DNA from 2 places in the Cupriavidus sp. LA-1 genome. Region 2 is predicted to be linked to the other one. Evidence: predicted binding sites of a transcription regulator. Region 2 holds the regulator's gene; the other holds the start of a gene.
What was found. Region 2 encodes NrdR, which represses ribonucleotide reductase genes. Its sites were predicted from a motif close to CACNANATNTNGTG; they were not measured.
Positions count from the first base shown of each region.

Region 1: a site for NrdR is predicted at 6,901-6,914, ahead of ACZ5MJ_RS01500 (ribonucleoside-diphosphate reductase subunit alpha). Genes of this name have one in related genera too.

Region 1 is NZ_AP031387.1:288,365-297,803, forward strand. It holds gene ffh (signal recognition particle protein) at 1-858, opposite strand, end outside; gene ACZ5MJ_RS01475 (cytochrome C assembly family protein) at 990-1,928, shown strand; gene ACZ5MJ_RS01480 (PP0621 family protein) at 1,935-2,240, shown strand; gene ACZ5MJ_RS01485 (sensor histidine kinase) at 2,237-4,360, shown strand; gene ACZ5MJ_RS01490 (sigma-54-dependent transcriptional regulator) at 4,384-6,030, shown strand; gene ampD (1,6-anhydro-N-acetylmuramyl-L-alanine amidase AmpD) at 6,027-6,644, shown strand; gene ACZ5MJ_RS01500 (ribonucleoside-diphosphate reductase subunit alpha) at 7,139-9,439, shown strand, end outside.
Region 2 is NZ_AP031387.1:717,311-726,749, reverse strand. It holds gene tolB (Tol-Pal system beta propeller repeat protein TolB) at 1-844, opposite strand, end outside; gene tolA (cell envelope integrity protein TolA) at 1,051-2,148, opposite strand; gene tolR (protein TolR) at 2,185-2,628, opposite strand; gene tolQ (protein TolQ) at 2,689-3,372, opposite strand; gene ybgC (tol-pal system-associated acyl-CoA thioesterase) at 3,369-3,773, opposite strand; ZMP/ZTP riboswitch at 3,928-4,073, shown strand; gene glyA (serine hydroxymethyltransferase) at 4,200-5,447, shown strand; gene nrdR (transcriptional regulator NrdR) at 5,603-6,070, shown strand; gene ACZ5MJ_RS03450 (type IV pilus modification PilV family protein) at 6,166-6,519, shown strand; gene ACZ5MJ_RS03445 (PilW family protein) at 6,516-7,430, shown strand; gene ACZ5MJ_RS03440 (pilus assembly protein) at 7,424-8,029, shown strand; gene ACZ5MJ_RS03435 (pilus assembly protein) at 8,026-9,439, shown strand, end outside.

The sequences.
Region 1 (9,439 bases), 430 kb from region 2:
CTTCTCGCCGACGCCGACGAACTTGATCGGGCGGCCGGTGATATGGCGCACCGACAGTGCCGCGCCGCCGCGCGCATCGCCGTCCAGCTTGGTCAGCACCACGCCGGTCAGCGGCAGGGTGTCGTTGAAGGCCTTGGCGGTGTTGACCGCGTCCTGGCCCAGCATGGCGTCGACCACGAACAGGGTTTCGGCGGGCTTCAGCTCGGCGTGCAGGGCGGCGATTTCCTGCATCATCAACTCGTCGATACCCAGCCGGCCGGCCGTGTCGACGATCAGCACGTCGTGGTAGTGCTTGCGCGCCCAGTCCACCGCCGCGCGGGCGATGTCCGCGGGCTTCTGGTCCGGCTGCGACGGGAAGAAGTCAGCGCCGACCTGCTCGGAAACCGTCTTGAGCTGGGCGATGGCGGCGGGGCGGTAGACGTCGCACGAGACCGTCAGCACCTTCTTCTTTTTGTTCTCCTTGAGCCACTTGGCCAGCTTGCCCACGGTGGTGGTCTTGCCGGCACCCTGCAGGCCGGCCATCAGGATGATGGCGGGCGGCTGCACGGCCAGGTTCAGCTCGGCTTCCTTGTTGTTGCCGCTGGCCGCGTCGGTGCCGCCGATCACGGCGGTCAGCTCGCGCTGGACCACGCCGACCAGGGCCTGGCCCGGGGTGAGGCTGCTGACAACCTCCTCGCCCATGGCCTTTTCCTTCACGCGGGCAACGAATTCGCGCACGACCGGCAGCGCCACGTCGGCTTCGAGCATGGCAAGGCGCACTTCGCGCAGCATCTCGGCGGTGTTGGCCTCGGTCAGGCGCGCCTCGCCGCGCATGGTCTTGACCACACGCGCCAGGCGTTGAGTGAGATTGTCCAGCATGGCAGGAATCGGGGGAGAAGTCTGAGCAGGGCTCGGGGCTGAAATCGGAGGCAGTCCGGCACACGGGGCGGACCTGGAACACCGGTTACACCGGCCGCCACCGTCCGTGGGCACTAAGGTAAACTGCGTAAATGGTCATTGTACTGTATGCCCTGACGGCACTTCTCTATTGCGGCCTGGCCTTCCATGGCTGGGCCACGCGCCATCCGCGTGTTGCGGCCACTGCCGGCCAGGCTGGCGGATCGGCATCGGCCGTGCTGGTGGCCGGCGGCGGTCCCAACCCTCCGGCCGGCGGCGCGCACGGCGAAGGGCGCCCGGCCTGGTGGCACGTGCTGATGCTGGCGGCGCTGGCCAGCCACGGCCTGCTGCTGCATGAAACCATCTTCCCGGCCGAGCGCATGATGTTCGGCTTTGCCTTTGCGCTGTCCGCGATGCTGTGGCTGGGCGTGGGCATCTACTGGATAGAAAGCTTCTTCTTCTCGCTGGCGGGCCTGGGCCTGATCGTGATCCCGGTGGCGCTGGTGGCCAGCCTGATGCCGCTGGCCTTCCCCGGCTCGCAGATCCTGGGCTACGCGGCGCGGCCGCTGTTCAAGCTGCATTTCATCATCGCCAACGTGGCCTACGGGCTGTTCACGCTGGCGGCCTTCCACGCCTTCCTGATGCTCTTGGCCGAACGGCGCCTGCATGGCTTCCGGCACGCGCCGGCGCGCCCGGCGGACCAGCAGCCGAGCGAGTGGCTGGGGCGCTGGCTGGACCTGCTGCCGCCGCTGCTGACGCTGGAGAAGCTGCTGTTCCGGCTGATCGGCGCCGGCTTTGTGCTGCTGACGCTGACCATCGGCTCGGGTTTGCTGTTTTCTGAAGAACTCTTCGGCCGCGCCTTCCGGCTGGACCACAAGACGGTGTTCGCGCTGATCTCGTGGGCCATGTTCGGCGGCATCCTGGCCGGGCGCATCTACCGCGGCTGGCGCGGCAAGGTGGCGCTGCGCTGGGTCATCGCCTCGTTCGGCATCCTGCTGCTGGCCTATGTCGGCAGCCGTTTCGTGATTGAAGTCGTCCTGCACCGCGTCTGAGTCCCCATGGCACGTATCCTGATCCTGCTGGCCGTGGTGCTGGGCGTCTTCTGGTGGCTGCGCGCCCGCGCCGAGGCCCGGCTGGCTGAACAGCGCGCACGCCAGGCCCGCAACGCCGGCCAACGCCCCGCCGCCGGCCCGGCCGACGACGCTGCCGAACCCATGGTCCAGTGCGCCCACTGCGGCGTGCACCTGCCGCAGGGCGAGGCCATTGCCTGGCGCGGCCTGCACTACTGCCGCCGCAGCCATCTGCCTGACGAAAGCCGGGCCGAGGGCGCTAACGGCAACGGCAGCGGCGGTGCCCGCCCATGACGGAGCCGGCGTCGTCGGGCTGGCAGCGGCTGAACGCCTGGCGTGCCCTGGCGCAGTTGTGGGGCCAGCCCGAACCGCCTGACTTCCACTGGCGCCTGCTGCGCTATTTCTGCTGGACCCGCGTGGCCGTGGGCCTGCTGCTGGTCGGCTTTGCGCTGATGCGGCGCGGCGAACTGGCCACCACGACGACCAGCGCCGCCATTCCTGCCTTGCCGTTCGGCCTGGGCGGCATCGTGCATGCGGCGGCCATGAGCGTGGCCGTGCCCTATCTTGGCATCGCCCTGGCCATGCTGGCCGGCACGCTGCTGCGCCGCCGCTTCCACCTGCGCGTGCGGGTGCAGGTGCTGGCCGACCTGGCCCTGCTGGCGTTGGTCTTCAGCGTGCTGGGGCGGGGCGGGCAGGCCGAGGGCCTGGCCATGATCTTCCTGCTGCCGGCGCTGGAAGCCGGCGCGCTGACCAGCCTGCTGTTCGCGCTGTTTGCCGCGGCGCTCTCCGCGCTGGTGGTGATGAGCGGGCCCTTCATGCACACCATCCTGCTGCGCCAGGCCGATGCCGGGCTGCTGGGATCGGGCCTGTTCGGCCTGGTGTTCATGATCGCCGCGCTGCTGATGTATATGCTGGCCAACCGCCAGATGGCGCAGGAGCGCCTGGCGCTGGCGCGCGAGCAGGAGCTGCGCCTGCAGCAGATGGTCAACCGGCTGATGGTCAACGACATGCAGGACGGCGTGATGCTGGTGCGCGCCAACGGCGCGGTGGTGGCCGCCAACCCCGCGGCGGTGGTGCTGCTGGGCGTGCAGTCGCATGAGCGTCTCCACTCGCGGCGATTGAGTGGCGCCACGGATGGCACGACGGGTGGCGCAACCGGGCAGGGCGGCGATGCCGAGCTGTTCGACCTGCGCCGCATCCCGCGCCTGCAGCCGCTGATGGAAATGCTGCGCGACTGGCTGCGCAGCAAGGACGACGTGCCGCGCATCCTGCAGCTGCTGCCGATGGCCTCCGGCACCGCGCTGGCCGACGGCACCATGCATCACACCCGCCTGCGGCTGCGCTTTGTGCTGCCGGGGCTGGCCGGATTGCGCTCGACCATGGCGCATGGCCGCACCGTGCCGGCCACGCTGGATACGGCCGCATGGCGCGAACTGTCGCCCGAAGCCGCCGGGCGCCTGCGCCTGGCCATCGCCCAGAACGAGGCCATGGCCTGGTCGCAGGAGGACGAGGCGCTCTTGCGCAGCGAGATGCGCGACACCGTGCTGGTCCATATCGAAAGCTGGGAACGCATCGCCGAGCAGGTGCAGCAGGAAAAGCTGGCCGCCATGGGCCGGCTGGTGGCCAGCATCGCGCACCAGATCCGCAACCCGCTGGCGGCGATCAGCCAGGCCAGCGAGCTGCTGGGCGACTCCGACCGGCTCGATCCCGGCGCGTCGGAGCTGGGCGGTACCGTCGATATCGACGCCCGCCTGCTGCGCATCATCAACGACAACGTGCGCCGGCTGGACCAGGTGGTGTCAGACGTGCTGCAGATGTCGCGCCGCCCGCGCACCGGCCGCAGCACCGTGCACCTGGCGCAGGCGCTGCCCGAGATCATCGATCGCTGGCGCGCCGAAATGCGCTCGCGCCGCCCGCGCGCCGGCGAGACCCGCCCGGCCGGCCGGGCCGACGTCAACGCCAACGCCATCCGGCTGACCGTGGACGTGGCCCAGCCGGTGGTGTTCGACGCCTCGCAGCTGCAGCAGGTGCTGGGCAACCTGCTGGACAACGCCTGGCGCTACTGCAGCCGGCTGCCGGGCTCGATCCGGCTGCTGGCGCACGCGCTGGACCAGCACCACGCCGAGCTGATCGTCTGGAACGACGGCGCCGAGGTGGCGCGCGAACACCAGCGCAGCCTGTTCGAACCCTTCTTCACCAGCAACGCCCAGGGCACCGGGCTGGGGCTGTTCATGGCGCGCGAACTGTGCGGCGCCAATGACGCCCTGGTGCGCTACGGCACGATCTCATTGCCCGCGCTGCTCGAGCGCACCGGCATGCTGGTCCCCGCCGCGCGCGATACACTGCCGGGCAAGGCGTTCGTGCTGACGCTGCGCATCGAGAGCGCGGAGGCGGCTTCGACGGCCACCGCCTGACCTGTTCAATCCAGCCACCACCCATGCGACCCCGAATGTCCCGAGCGCCCGATCCCATCCTGGTCATCGACGACGAGGCCGACCTGCGCGAGCTGCTGGACATCTCGATCCGCCGCATGGGCCATGACGTGGTGCTGGCCGGCTCCCTGGCCGAAGCGCGCGAGAAGCTGACGCAGGGCCGCTACAGCCTGGTGCTGACCGACATGCGCCTGGGCGACGGCCTGGGCATCGAGATCGTGCGCCAGCTCTCGGCCGCGCCTGAGCGCATCCCGGTGGCGGTCATCACCGCCTATGGCAGCGCCGACAACGCCGTGGAAGCGCTCAAGGCCGGCGCCTTCGATTACATCGCCAAGCCGGTGTCGCTGGAGCAGCTGCGCAGCCTGGTGCTGAACGCACTGGGCCGCCAGCAGCGCGACAGCGCCGATGCCGACGCCGCCGCCGCGGCGGAGCGGGCCGCCGACCGCGCCGCCGCGCTGCTGCCCGGCCATTCCGCCGCCATCCAGGAGGTGCGCCGCTCGCTGTCGCGGCTGGCGCGCAGCATGGCGCCGGTGGTGATCAGCGGCGAATCCGGCAGCGGCAAGGAGCGCGCCGCGCAAGCCATCCATGCGATCAGCGGGCGCGCCGCGCACCCCTTTATCGCCGTCAACTGCGGCGCCATCCCCGAGAACCTGATGGAGTCCGAGTTCTTCGGCCACGTCAAAGGCGCCTTTACCGGCGCCGACGCCGAGCGCGGCGGCTTCTTCCAGGCCGCCAACGGCGGCACGCTGCTGCTCGACGAGGTGGCCGACCTGCCGCTGCCGATGCAGGTCAAGCTGCTGCGCGCGCTGCAGGAGCGCCGCGTGCGCAAGATCGGCGCCAGCCGCGAAGACCCTGTCGACGTGCGCGTGATGTGCGCCAGCCACAAGGACCTGGCGGCGATGGTGGCGGCCGGGCAGTTCCGGCAGGACTTGTACTACCGCCTGAACGTGCTGGCGCTGCGCATGCCCACGCTGCGCGAGCGCGGTGAAGACATCCCGGTGCTGGCGCGCGCCATCCTGGACCACCTGGCGGTGCGCTACGGCGACCCGCGCCCCAAGCGGCTGACGCCGGCGGCGCTGCAACGGCTGGTGGCGTATCCCTTCCCGGGCAATGTGCGCGAGCTGGAGAACCTGCTGGAGCGTGCCTACGCTTTTGCCGAGACCGAAGAGATCGAGCTGGCCGACCTGGGCCAGCTGGATGCCGGCGCCGAGCGCGCCGGGCTGATGCATGCTCCCGCGCCGGCGATGGCGCCTAACAGTTACGCAGCCTGGGGCACCGCGGGCATGTGGGCGGTGCCGCCTGTCGCCGCGCCGGCCCCGGCACCGGCCCCGGCACCGGCACCGGCACCGGCAGAGCCGCCACCCGTGGCACAACCTGCCGCCAGCGCACCCGAACCCGAGCCCGCCGGCGATCCCGCCGAGCGCGCCCGCCGCGGCGTCGTCTTCCCGATCGACCTGACGGCCAGGCTGGAAGCCGTGGAGCGCGAGCTGATCCTGCAGGCGCTGGCGCAGACCAATTTCAACCGCACCGCGGCCGCGCCGCTGCTGGGCCTGAACCTGCGCCAGCTGCGCTACCGCATCCAGCAGCTGGGCATCCGCGAGGCCATGGACGCCGCCGACCGCGGCACCGTGGAAGGCGAGGGCACGCCATGACCAACGCCGCGCACCGCTACCTGCCCGACGCCGACGGCTGGGTCCCCGCCGCGCGCCGCGTGCCGTCGCCCAACTTCGACGAGCGTCCGGCCGGCATGCCGGTGGAGCTGGTGGTGCTGCACAACATCAGCCTGCCGCCCGGCCAGTTCGGCAGCGGCGATATCGAAGCCTTCTTCCAGAACCGGCTCGATCCCGATAAGCACCCGTTCTTTGCCACCATCCACCAGGTCCAGGTGTCCGCGCACTTCCTGGTCACCCGCGCGGGCGAGCTGGTGCAGTTTGTCCCGTGCACGCAGCGGGCCTGGCATGCCGGGCAGTCAGACTTCTTCGGCCGCACGCGCTGCAACGATTTTTCCATCGGCATCGAGATCGAGGGCTGCGACGACCTGCCGTTCACCCTGGCCCAGTACGACACCGTGGCCGCGCTGGTGCCCGCGCTGATGGCCGCCTACCCGGTGCGCGCGATTGCCGGCCACAGCGACATCGCCCCCGGCCGCAAGACCGATCCCGGCCCGCATTTCGACTGGGCGCGCTTTGCCAGCCAGGCAGGCGTGGCGCCCGGCATGTTGCCCTACCAGCGCCCTGGCGCGGCTGGTTGGGTGACGAATTCTTAACGTCATTTCCCGGCCCCGCGCGCCCCGTTCCGGCGCGCATGCCCGGCCCCGGTGTGGGGCTATCGCAACCTCGCAACAATCAAAAAAATTTTTGTGAAATGTGCAGTTGCGAACAGTCTGGCGAAAACCCTTGCGTGTATTAGGCTTGCGGGCATGTGGCGCCGCCGCATCGGCGCCACCGCCCCCCAAAAAGCGCTTGTCAAGACTGGTCATTCGGATTCGTTTCACTATACTTAGCCCAGTTTCAGGCAGCACCCACTATATCTAGTAGTCAAACCGGGGAGCCGGCCCAAGGGTGAGTCGGGGATCACGAACTTCGTGCATCGTCCCGAAACCGCCCCGTAAGGCCAGCGAATCACAAGAGTCCCTGGCGAAATGTTCACGTGAAGGCAGTCTGTCCGAACCCGCTTTTCGAGCCGGGAGGGACGTTCTTTTCGCCGCATTTCGCCAGGGACTCTTTGTCTCTTATTTCCAGGGTAAAAACAGGAGTTCTCATGCAAACGGCCCAGAACGAAATCACCACGGGTGGCGCCGCCGCCGCCGGTATTGCACCGACCGCGCAGCAGACCCCCGCCAACGCCGCCAATACGAACTACCCGGATCACAAGATCATTCGACGCAATGGCGCCGTGGTGGCTTTCGAGCCGTCCAAGATCGCCGTTGCCATGACCAAGGCCTTCCTCGCCGTGAACGGCGGGCAGGGCGCCGCTTCCGCGCGCGTGCGCGAGATCGTCGAGCAACTGACCGACAACGTGGTGCGCGCGCTGGTGCGCAGCCGCCCCAACGGCGGTGCCATCCATATCGAAGACGTGCAGGACCACGTGGAACTGGCGCTGATGCGCTCGGGCGAGCATGAAGTGGCCCGCGCCTACGTGCTGTACCGCGAGAAGCGCAAGGACGAGCGCGCGCAAGCCAACGCGCAGGCCGTGGCCCGCGTGCAGGAAGGCGGCATCTCGGTCAACGTGACCGATGGCGGCGTCACGCACGTGCTGGATATCGCCGCGCTGCACGACCTGATCGACAACGCCTGCTCGGGCCTGGGCAATGCCGTCAGCGCCGAGCCGATCCTGAAGGAAACCCTGAAGAACCTGTACGAAGGCGTGCCGATGACGCAGGTGTACGACTCCGCCATCCTGGCCGCGCGTACCCTGATCGAAAAGGACCCGGACTACAGCCAGGTCACCGCCCGTATCCTGCTGCACACCATCCGCAAGGAAATCCTGGGCACCGAAGTGACCCAGGCCGAGATGTCGAGCCGCTACGCCGAGTACTTCCCCAAGTTCATCGCCCGCGGCATTGCCGCCGAACTGCTGGACGAGCAACTGGCCACCTACGACCTGGCCCGCCTGGGCGCGGCGCTGGACGCCGGCCGCGACTTCCAGTTCAACTACCTGGGCCTGCAGACCCTGTACGACCGCTACTTCCTGCATATCGATGAAACCCGCATCGAAATGCCGCAGGCCTTCTTCATGCGCGTGGCCATGGGCCTGGCGCTGAACGAGAAGGACCGCGAAGCCCGCGCCATCGAGTTCTACCAGTTGCTGTCGTCGTTCGATTTCATGTCGTCCACGCCGACCCTGTTCAACTCCGGCACCCGCCGCTCGCAGCTGTCGTCGTGCTACCTGACCACCGTGTCGGACGACCTGGAAGGCATCTACGAAGCGCTGAAGGAAAACGCGCTGCTGTCCAAGTTTGCCGGCGGCCTGGGCAATGACTGGACCAACGTGCGCGCACTGGGCTCGCACATCAAGGGCACCAACGGCAAGTCGCAAGGCGTGGTGCCGTTCCTGAAGGTGGTCAACGACACCGCCGTGGCGGTGAACCAGGGCGGCAAGCGCAAGGGCGCCGTCTGCGCCTACCTGGAAACGTGGCACCTGGACATCGAAGAATTCCTGGAACTGCGCAAGAACACCGGCGACGACCGCCGCCGCACCCACGACATGAACACGGCCAACTGGATTCCGGACCTGTTCATGAAGCGCGTGATGGAAGGCGGCGAGTGGACCCTGTTCTCGCCCGCCACCTGCCCGGACCTGCACGACAAGGTCGGCAAGGCATTCGAGACGGCCTACCTGGGCTATGAAGCCAAGGCCGCCAGCGGTGAGCTGAAGCTGTTCAAGAAGCTGCCCGCGCTGCAACTGTGGCGCAAGATGCTGGGCATGTTGTTCGAGACCGGCCACCCGTGGATCACCTTCAAGGACCCGTGCAACATCCGCAGCCCGCAGCAGCACGTGGGCGTGGTGCACAGCTCCAACCTGTGCACGGAAATCACGCTCAATACCAATGACAGCGAGATCGCCGTGTGCAACCTGGGCTCGGTCAACCTGGTCGCCCACATGACCAGGCAGGCCGACGGCACCTTCGCGCTGGACCACGCCAAGCTGCAGAAGACCGTGCGCACCGCCATGCGCATGCTCGACAACGTGATCGACATCAACTACTACGCGGTTGAGAAGGCACGCAATTCCAACCTGCGCCACCGTCCGGTCGGCATGGGCATCATGGGCTTCCAGGACTGCCTGCACGTGCTGCGCACGCCGTATTCGAGCGACGCCGCCGTCAAGTTCGCCGATACCTCGATGGAAGCGGTGTGCTACTACGCCTACCAGGCTTCCACCGAGCTGGCCGAAGAGCGTGGCCGCTACGAGACCTACGCCGGCTCGCTGTGGGACCGTGGCATCCTGCCGCAGGACTCGCTCAAGCTGCTGGCCGAAGAGCGCGGTGGCTACCTGGAAGTGGACCTGTCGAGCACGATGGACTGGGACGCGCTGCGCGCCCGCATCAAGCAGCACGGC
Region 2 (9,439 bases):
GGTGCCGGCCATCGGGCGACCACGACGGCGCGCTGTTGTTGCCCTTCTGGTTCGACACCAGCGTGCGCTTGCCGCTGGCCAGGTCATGCACGTACACCACCGGCTTCCTGGACTCGAACGAGACGTAGGCCACGCGTGCGCCGTCCGGCGACCACGACGGCGAGATGATCGGTTCGTTGCTGGTCAGTGCCACCTGCGCGTTCTGGCCGTCCGAGTCGGAGATCAGCAGCTGGTAGCGGCCGCCCACCTTCGACACGTAGGACAGGCGCGTGGCAAACACGCCCCGCTCGCCCAGCAGCTTTTCATAGATGTAGTCGGCGATCTTGTGCGCGGTCACGCGCAGCTGGGTCTGGTTGACGGTAAAGGCCAGGCCGCCCAGGCTCTGGCCCTTGACGGTGTCGTACAGGCGGAAGCGCACGTCGTATCTGCCGCCGGCGGCCGGGGTCACGCTGCCGGCGACGAAGGCATCGGCGCCGCGCGACTTCCAGCTGCCCAGGTCGACATTGGCGGATTCCGCCACGGTGGCGCCGCCCGGGTCGACATTGCGAAGCCGCCCGCTGCGCGCCAGGTCGGAGCGGATGATCGCGGTCAGGTTCTGCGGGGCCTGGGCCTCGCCCTGGAAATTGGCGGTGGCCACCGGGATCTGGCTGGAGCCGACCCCGGAGATCTCAACGTTGAGCTGCGCGTGCGCGGCGCCGGCCGCCATCGTCATTGCCGCGGCCAGCCAGGCCATCAACGCGCGGCGGCCAGCCAGGGGGACCGGCCGGGTGGCGCGTTGAGATACGGGTTGGTTTGCGTTGTGCCGCCTCGCGGACAGCCAGTTGGGGGCCCAAAGCTTTCGCATGCTGCTCCTCAGTCGATTTCAAGTTTCGTCGGGCACGACAGGCAATCGGCAACACGGGCATATGGCATGGCAGCGCGTGGCGCATGCCCCGTCCGCGTGCGTACCGCACACTGTCGGCTGCGTCAGGCAACCTGTCATGCTAGCGCTGGGACCAGGACCCGGCGATGAAGGTTGCATTATGTTCCAAATCATGCTGTACAGGTCACTCAGTCCTTCGGCCGGAAGGTAATGGTGAAGCTGGCCGGCGCCTTGCCGTTCTCATCGCGTGGCAGCGGGTCGGAGCGTTCGACCGCGCGCAGTACGGCATTGTCCCAACCCGAGTCGCCGCTGGACTTGGACAGCCGCGCCGACAGCAGCGAACCATCCGGTGCCAGCTGCACCGACACCACCGCCGACGGGTTGCCCGGCACGTCCTCGGTAAAGACGATGTTCGGCTTGACGCGGCGGCGCACGCGGTCGGCATAGCCCGGCGACGCCTTGCCACCGCCCCCCGCGCCGGCGCCGGCCGTATTGCCCACGCCGCCACCGCCCGCGCCGGAGCCGCCGGCCAGCGCCTGCAGGCGCGCCAGCTCGCTCTTGCGCTGGGCATTGGCCGCGGCCTCGTGCTTGGCCTTGGCCTCGGCATCCGCCCTGGCTTTGGCCTTGGCCTCGGCGTCAGCCTTGGCCTTGGCATCGGCCCTGGCCTTCGCGTCCGCCTGGGCCCTGGCCCTGGCGTCCGCTTCCTTGCGCTCGGCTTCCTTGCGTTCCGCTTCCTTGCGCTCGGCCAGTTCCTTGCGCTGCTGTTCCTGCTGCTGTACGGCCTTTTTCTTCGCGTCATCCTTGCGCTGGGCTTCCTTGCGCTCGGCTTCGCGCTGCTCGGCTTCCTTGCGTGCGGCTTCCTTGCGTTCCGCCTCCTTGCGCTCGGCTTCCTTGCGTTCCGCCTCCTTGCGCTCGGCTTCCTTGCGGGCAGCCGCCTGCTTGTGCTCGGCCTCTTCGCGCGCGGCCGCCTCGGCCCGGCGCTTCTGGCGCGCCAGCGCGATGTCGGCGTCTTCCTCGACCTTGCTCTTCACCTCGGGCGCCGGCGGGGCCGGACGCGGCTGCACCACCGGCTCTGGCCGCGATATCGGCAGCGGCGGCGGCGCGGTGGCGGCCGGGATCTCTTCCCACAACTCGGCTTCCGCGCCGACCGGGGTGCTGCTCTGCCAGTGCACGCCGTAGTACAGCACGATGGCCAGCATCACGTGCATGAGGAGCGCGAGCAGGAAGGAACGCAGGGTTCCCCGCTCCTTGACCGGCTGGTAGGGATGGGCGGCGGCGGTCGTCATCAGGCGCAACGGCAATCAGATAGGCGCTTCAATGCGTCAGGAGGTCTTGGACTTGACCATCAGGCCAACGCGCTTGACGCCGTCGGCTTTCAGGATCGACATCACGTCCAGCACCGCCTCGTACTTGACCGAGCGGTCGGCGGCGATCACCACCGGCTGGTCCGGGTTCTCGTTCTGGCGTTGGTGCACGAAGTCGAGCAGGCCCTGTTTGTCGAGCTTGCGCTCGAAGGCATTGCCGGCGTTGTCCTTGCCGCGCGCGGTCAGCTGGCCGCTTTCATGCACGGTGACCACGATCGGCGGCGCCTTCTGCTGCGGCGTGGCATTGGCCACCGTGGGCAGGTCGACGGTGGCGGGGCTCACGATCGGTGCGGCCACCATGAAGATGACCAGCAGCACGAGCATGACGTCGATATACGGCACGACGTTGATCTCGGCGCTGGCCCGGCGGCGCGAGCCGCCGCGGCGCTGAATGGCTGCCATTGCAGGACTCCTGGAAACGCCGGCCCGGACTTGCGCCCGGACCGCTGGTATTGGGTACGGTTAGCGGGTCTGCCGCTGCAGGATGTTCAGGAACTCTTCCATGAAGCTCTCGAACCGGATCGCCAGGCGGTCGATTTCCGTGGCATAGCGGTTGTAGGCGATCACCGCCGGAATGGCCGCGAACAGGCCGATCGCGGTGGCCACCAGGGCCTCGGCGATACCGGGCGCCACCGATGCCAGCGTCGCCTGCTGCACATTCGACAGACCGCGGAACGCGTTCATGATCCCCCACACCGTGCCGAACAGGCCGATATACGGGCTCACCGAACCGACCGACGCCAGGAACGGCAGGTGCGATTCGAGCACGTCCATCTCGCGCTGGTAGGCCGCGCGCATGGCGCGCCGCGCCGCATCCAGCAGCGCGCCGGCCTCGTTGCCGCGCTCGCGCGCCTTCAGGAACTCGCCCATGCCGGATTCGAAGATCCGTTCCAGCGCGCCGGTGTTGTGGCGGTTGTTGACGGCACTGTTATATAGCGCCTGCAGGTCGCCGCCGGCCCAGAAGTCGCGCTCGAACCCTTCGGTCTGGCTGCGCGCGGCACGCACCGCGAGGTGCTTGCGGAAGATATAGGTCCACGAAAACAGCGACATGACGAGCAGCAGCGCCATGACGGCCTGCGCCAGCAGACTGGCGTGGAGCACTAGCGTTACGATCGACAGGTCTTGCGTGACGGTCACGGGATTCATCGTGCTGACTTGATGGTGGCTAGAACGGGGTCGGGGATCGGGGCGGGACGGAAAGTGCTTCTGTCGACGCATCCGACGCGGATCGCGCCGGTGGCAAGCATCAGTTCGCCACGCCAGGCTTCCTGGGTGAACTGCACTGAAGCCGGGCCGACCCGGTCGATGCGCGTGCGGATCTCAAGCTGGTCATCCAGCCGGGCGGGCGCATTGTAGTCCACCGCCGTGCTGCGGACGATAAACACCACGCCTGCCTCGTCGGCAAGCGCCTGCTGTTCAATGCCGAGCGAGCGCAGCCACTCGGTGCGGGCGCGCTCGAAGAACTTGAGGTAATTGGCGTAGAACACCACGCCGCCCGCGTCGGTGTCTTCCCAGTACACCCGCAGGGTCCAGACAAAGTTTGTCATGGCCGCGATTGTAACGGAGAGAGATGCCGGTTTCGTGTAAACCCGCAGGACGACTTTGCAACAGCAAGTTGCTGGCCAGCCCTTGCCAGCCCTTGGCTGGCGGGCCGACGGCTTGCGGCGGGCGCCCGCCTCGCGCTACACTGCGCCCAACCATTCCATCTTGCGCGACTGGCGAAGTCAGTGGGCACTACCACGAGGAAGCGCAAGTTCTCTGGCGTGACGTTCATTACGCGTTCGCGTAAGGTGCGGCACGCCTGGGCGTGAAGTTCTTTGCGCCTGCCGCTCGCCTGGGCAGCGAATGGGAAGCAGGGTGCGCCCTGCACCGACGGTTGCAACGTGCCGCCGGTGCTGGTCGCCGCTAGCCTTCCCCGCGCGCCCTACCCCCGATGCGTGTATCGGATTCCCTTTTTTCAGACGAGTTTCGCCATGTTCGAACGCAGCCGTTTTACGATCGACCAGATCGACCCCGAGGTCTTTGCCGCCATCCAGCAGGAAAACCAGCGCCAGGAAGACCACATCGAGCTGATCGCCTCCGAGAACTACACCTCCCCGGCCGTGATGGCCGCTCAGGGTTCGCAGCTGACCAACAAGTACGCCGAGGGCTATCCCGGCAAGCGCTACTACGGCGGCTGCGAGTACGTCGACATTGTCGAGCAGCTGGCCATTGACCGCGTCAAGCAGGTGTTCGGCGCCGAAGCCGCCAACGTGCAGCCCAACTCGGGCTCGCAGGCCAACCAGGGCGTGTACTTCGCCGTGCTCAAGCCGGGCGACACCATCATGGGCATGAGCCTGGCCGAAGGCGGCCACCTGACCCACGGCATGGCCCTGAACATGAGCGGCAAGTGGTTCAACGTGGTCAGCTACGGCCTGAACGCCCAGGAAGACATCGACTACGACGCGCTCGAAAAGCTGGCGCAAGAGAAGAAGCCCAAGCTGATCATCGCCGGCGCTTCGGCCTTCGCGCTGCGCATCGACTTCGAGCGCATCGGCCGCGTGGCCAAGTCGATCGGCGCCTACTTCATGGTCGACATGGCCCACTACGCCGGCCTGATCGCCGCGGGCGTCTACCCGAACCCGGTGCCGCACGCCGACTTCGTCACCACCACCACGCACAAGAGCCTGCGCGGCCCGCGCGGCGGCGTGATCCTGATGAAGGCCGAGCACGAGAAGGCCATCAACTCGGCCATCTTCCCCGGCATCCAGGGCGGCCCGCTGATGCACGTGATCGCCGGCAAGGCGGTCGCGTTCAAGGAAGCGCTGACGCCCGAGTTCAAGACCTACCAGCAGCAAGTGGTGAAGAACGCCGCCGTGCTGGCCGAGACCCTGATCGCGCGCGGCCTGCGCATCGTCTCGGGCCGCACTGAAAGCCACGTGATGCTGGTCGACCTGCGCGCCAAGAACATCACCGGCAAGGAAGCCGAGCGCATCCTGGGCGAGGCGCATATCACCGTCAACAAGAACGCCATCCCCAACGATCCGGAAAAGCCGTTCGTGACCTCGGGCGTCCGCCTGGGCTCGCCGGCCATGACCACGCGCGGCTTCAAGGAAGAAGAAGCCCGCATCGTCGGCAACCTGATCGCCGATGTGCTGGACAACCCGCACGACGCCGCCAACATCGCCAGCGTGCGCGAGCAGGTGGCCGCCCTGACCAAGCGCTTCCCGGTCTACGGCTGATGTACCAAGGCCGCCCTTGCGTGTGCGCAAGGGCGGCCGGCAGCTCCGCAGGCCGGCGCCCCAGGGCACTGGCCTGCGGGCCTCGCCAACCCGCCCCGCCACCGCAGAACGACAACACGGACAAGGCGACGGGGTTCAACTGAAGGTGGTCCGGCATGAAATGCCCCTTTTGCGGTCATTCCAATACCCAGGTACTCGACACCCGCATGTCGGAAGACGGCGATGCCGTACGCCGGCGCCGCCGCTGCGAAGCCTGCGACCGCCGCTTCACCACCTATGAGCGGATCGAGCTGTTCTTTCCCGCCATCGTCAAGAAAAACGGCTCGCGCGTGGACTACACCCGCGCCAAGCTGAAGGATTCCATGCGCCTGGCGCTGCGCAAGCGCCCGGTCTCGGCCGAAGCCATCGACGAAGCCATCACCCGCATCGAAGAGAAACTGCTGGCCCTGGGAGAGAAGGAAATCCCCAGCAGCCAGGTCGGCGAACTGGTGATGCGCGAGCTGCGCAAGCTCGACAAGATTGCGTATATCCGCTTTGCTTCGGTCTATCGGAGCTTTGAGGATGTGTCGGAATTCCGCGACGTGCTGGACGAGTTTGCGGCGTCCACCCCGCGCAAGGGCTAGCGAAACAAGATTCCGCAAATCCTTCACGCTTAGGCACATAACCGCGCCCTCACGACAGCTACCTTGACGGTCCCGGCAAGTCTTGGTGACCGCTCATGCAGGCGCTTCGCAATCCCATACATCAACGCCCGCGCATCCGGCCGCGCGAAGCCGGCCGCTCTGCCGGCTTCGGCCTGCACGAGGTGCTTTGCGCGCTGGTCGTCGTCGGCATCGGGCTACTGCCGATGATGGGGATGGCGCCCAGGGCGCTGTCCCGGCAGCGCGAATTCGAGGCGCTGGCCCAGGCGGCCAGGCTGGCAGCAGAGCATGCTGAACTGGCAAGCGCGAAATCGGCTCCGTGCGGGAGCATCCCGGCATTTGCATGCCTTGACGACGCGCGGCTGATCACGGCATGGCGGCCTGGCGCGCAGGCCGCCATGCCCGCGATCGCCTTGTGGGTGCGGCCATGACAGGGTCTGCATCGAAGGCATTCACGCTGGTCGAATTGCTGGTCGGACTGCTGCTCAGCCTGATGGTCGCGGCGGCGGCCATTGCCGCATTCCACGTCACGCGTACGGCCTACCTCATCACCACCGACCGCGTCCTGCTCGAAGAACGCGGCCAGCGTGCCCTGACGATCCTCTCCACGCTGCTGCGCCAGTCCGGATGGCCGGGCGAGCCATCGTCCGCCAGCCTCCACGCAGCGTTGCCCGCCGTGAGCGGCGCCGACAACTGCGGGCAGCCTGCCATGGGTGCCGTGCCATCCTGCGGCAAGGCCGGCGTCGGCCGCAGCGATGCGCTGCTGGTCCGCTTCAGCGGCAGCGGCCTGCCGGCGGCGCCGGCGCAGCCGGATGAAACCATGACCGATTGCAGCGGCTACGCCGTCGCGGCGCGCACCGCCGGCGCCGACGCACACAGCGGCTATGTCGCGGCCAACCTGCTTTATGTCGCAGCGGGCAGCGATGGCGTGCCGCAACTGCTATGCCGCTATCCCGCGCGCCGCGGTGGCGTGATCGATGGCAGTGGCTGGACCTCCGGCGCGCTGGTCCGTGGCGTGGAATCGCTGCAGCTGCGCTACGGCCTGGATACGGATGGCGACGGCCGGCCCGACCGCTTCGTGACGGCGGCCGAGATCCAGCCACTGGGTGATGCCGCCTGGCAGCGCGTGGTAGCCGTGCAGATTGCCATCGCCGTGCGCGGCGACCGGCCGGGCTCGGCGGCATCAAGCCAGGGCAGCGGCACAGACCCGCTGCCAACACCCGGCACCGCGGCCGGCGACCTGGCGCCGGTGGCGACGCCGCAGCCAGGCACAGCCCGCCGCGTGTTCGCCACCTCGGTACGGCTGCGCAATGCGCCACGCTGCCGGGAGACGCTGTGCTAGCCCGCCGCCTGCCAGGCAGCCGACAGTCGGGTGCCGCCACGCTGTTGCTCTGCGGCACGATGCTGCTGCTGGTCGTGCTGATCGCTGCCGGCACGCTGCATATGCTGCTGTCGGGCCGGCAACTTGCCGTCATGCAGCTCGAACGCGAAATCGCGTTCCGCGCCGCCGAGGTGGCATTGCTCGATGCCGAGGCGGGCCTGCTGAGCGCGGCGGCTTCGCAAGACATAAACGGCCGGCTCGGCATCTGGCCGGCACCGGGGCACTGCGGCAGCGGCCAGCAAGCCGGGATCTGCCGGCCTGCAGTGGCGGGTCCGCCTGTGTGGCAGCCCTGGCTGCTTGTGGATGTCGACGCAGATGCCGTCGGCGTTCCGTTCGGCCACTTCAGCGGGGCATCACTGCCGGTGCTGCCCGCTGGTGCGGCCGGGACGCAAGAGCTGCCGCGGTATGTCGCCGAGATCCTGGACGAGGCACCGCCCGGCTACGGCGCTTCGGACACCGTCACTTCCACCACACCGGCACCCCGAATCCGGATCACGGCCATCGGCTTCGGCCGCAGCCGCGCCGTACGCGCCGTGGTCCAGAGCGTGATCCAGCCATGATTCGCCTCCTCGCCGCTGCCCTCGCCTGCCTTGCCATCGCCTTTGCCCCGGTGTGCGCCGCCACCGGATCGGAAGCCGGCGGGCTGCCCCTGGCCTACCGGACCACGGACGGCGCCTATCCGTGGACCGGACGCTTGTTCGCTGTCGGCTGGCAGGGTTCGGCGCCGACGCTGTCGCCTTACGTATGGGAAGCGGGAGAGCGCCTCGACCGCCGGACGGTCTCATCGCGCCAGTTGTTCACGTCCTCGGCACCGACGAGCGAAGGGCCGGCGCGCGCCATGCCGCTGCAATGGGATGCGGTGGTGGCCGCGTTGGGCAATACGGGTAGTCGTGATCCTGTGAACGGCCTGGATCGCGCCGCCCTTGAATGGCTGCGCGGCGACCGCACCCAGGCAAGCCTGCGCCCGCGCGAAACGCGGCTGGGCAACGCGGCGGGCGCCCGCGTTCGGGTGGTGGCGCCGCCTGCATGGGCCCCAGGCAAACCCGGGCACTCCGGCTTTCGCGTGCGCTACAGCCTGCGCCCGCACATGGCCTGGCTCGGCACCAGCGATGGGCTGCTGCATGCGTTCGACGCCGTGACCGGCGAGGAACGCGCCGCCTATCTGCCCGGCGTGCTGCTGCCCTACGCCGCCGCGATGCCAGCCACCGACGCGCCACCGGTGCCCTCGCCGTGCCCGCGCCCCGAAACGCAGGACGTGACGATCCGCGGCGAATGGCGCACCGTCCTGCTGTGCGGCGTTCCTGCCAGCGCCAAGACCGGCAATCCCGCAGCAGCCTTTGCGCTCGACGTCTCCGATCCCGACGGTCCGATGCCCTTTGTGCCCCTGTGGGAGATCGCCGCTACGGACACCTTGCCAATGACGGCGCGCGGACCGGTACGTGCCGCGGGCATGCCTGGTGCGGACGGCTTGCGCTGGTTCGCGGTCGTGACGCTGGGCGCCACCGCCAATGACAAAGCCGGTGCTGTCCGTTCCGGGCTTGCGCTGCTGCCGCTGGACAAGCCCGCCGGGGCAGCATGGGCCGGCCGCTACGCCATCCGCACCTTGCCGTTGCCGGAGCGCGACTGCCTGGGCAGGCCGGCGACCGGCAACCTCGTGGCGGTGAGCGTGCTGTCCGACATGATGGGCGCGGCGCGCGCCGCTTATGCGACGGACGATGCCGGCCAGCTATGGCGCTTCCCGCTCGCCGACGCGCCGCCATCGGGTGGCGCGCCGGCCGCGTCATGCCTCCACCGGATGCAGGGACCGGCGCAGCCGCTGATGGGTGACGCGCCTGTGCTGCTCGGCTCCTCGACTACGCCGGTCGTGGTCTATGGCGCGGGCAATGCACTCGCGGCGGTGCCTGACCTGTCGACCTCGCGCGGCGCCAGGGCGGGCGCGCTGGTGCCGGTCGCGGCGCAAGCGGGTGAAG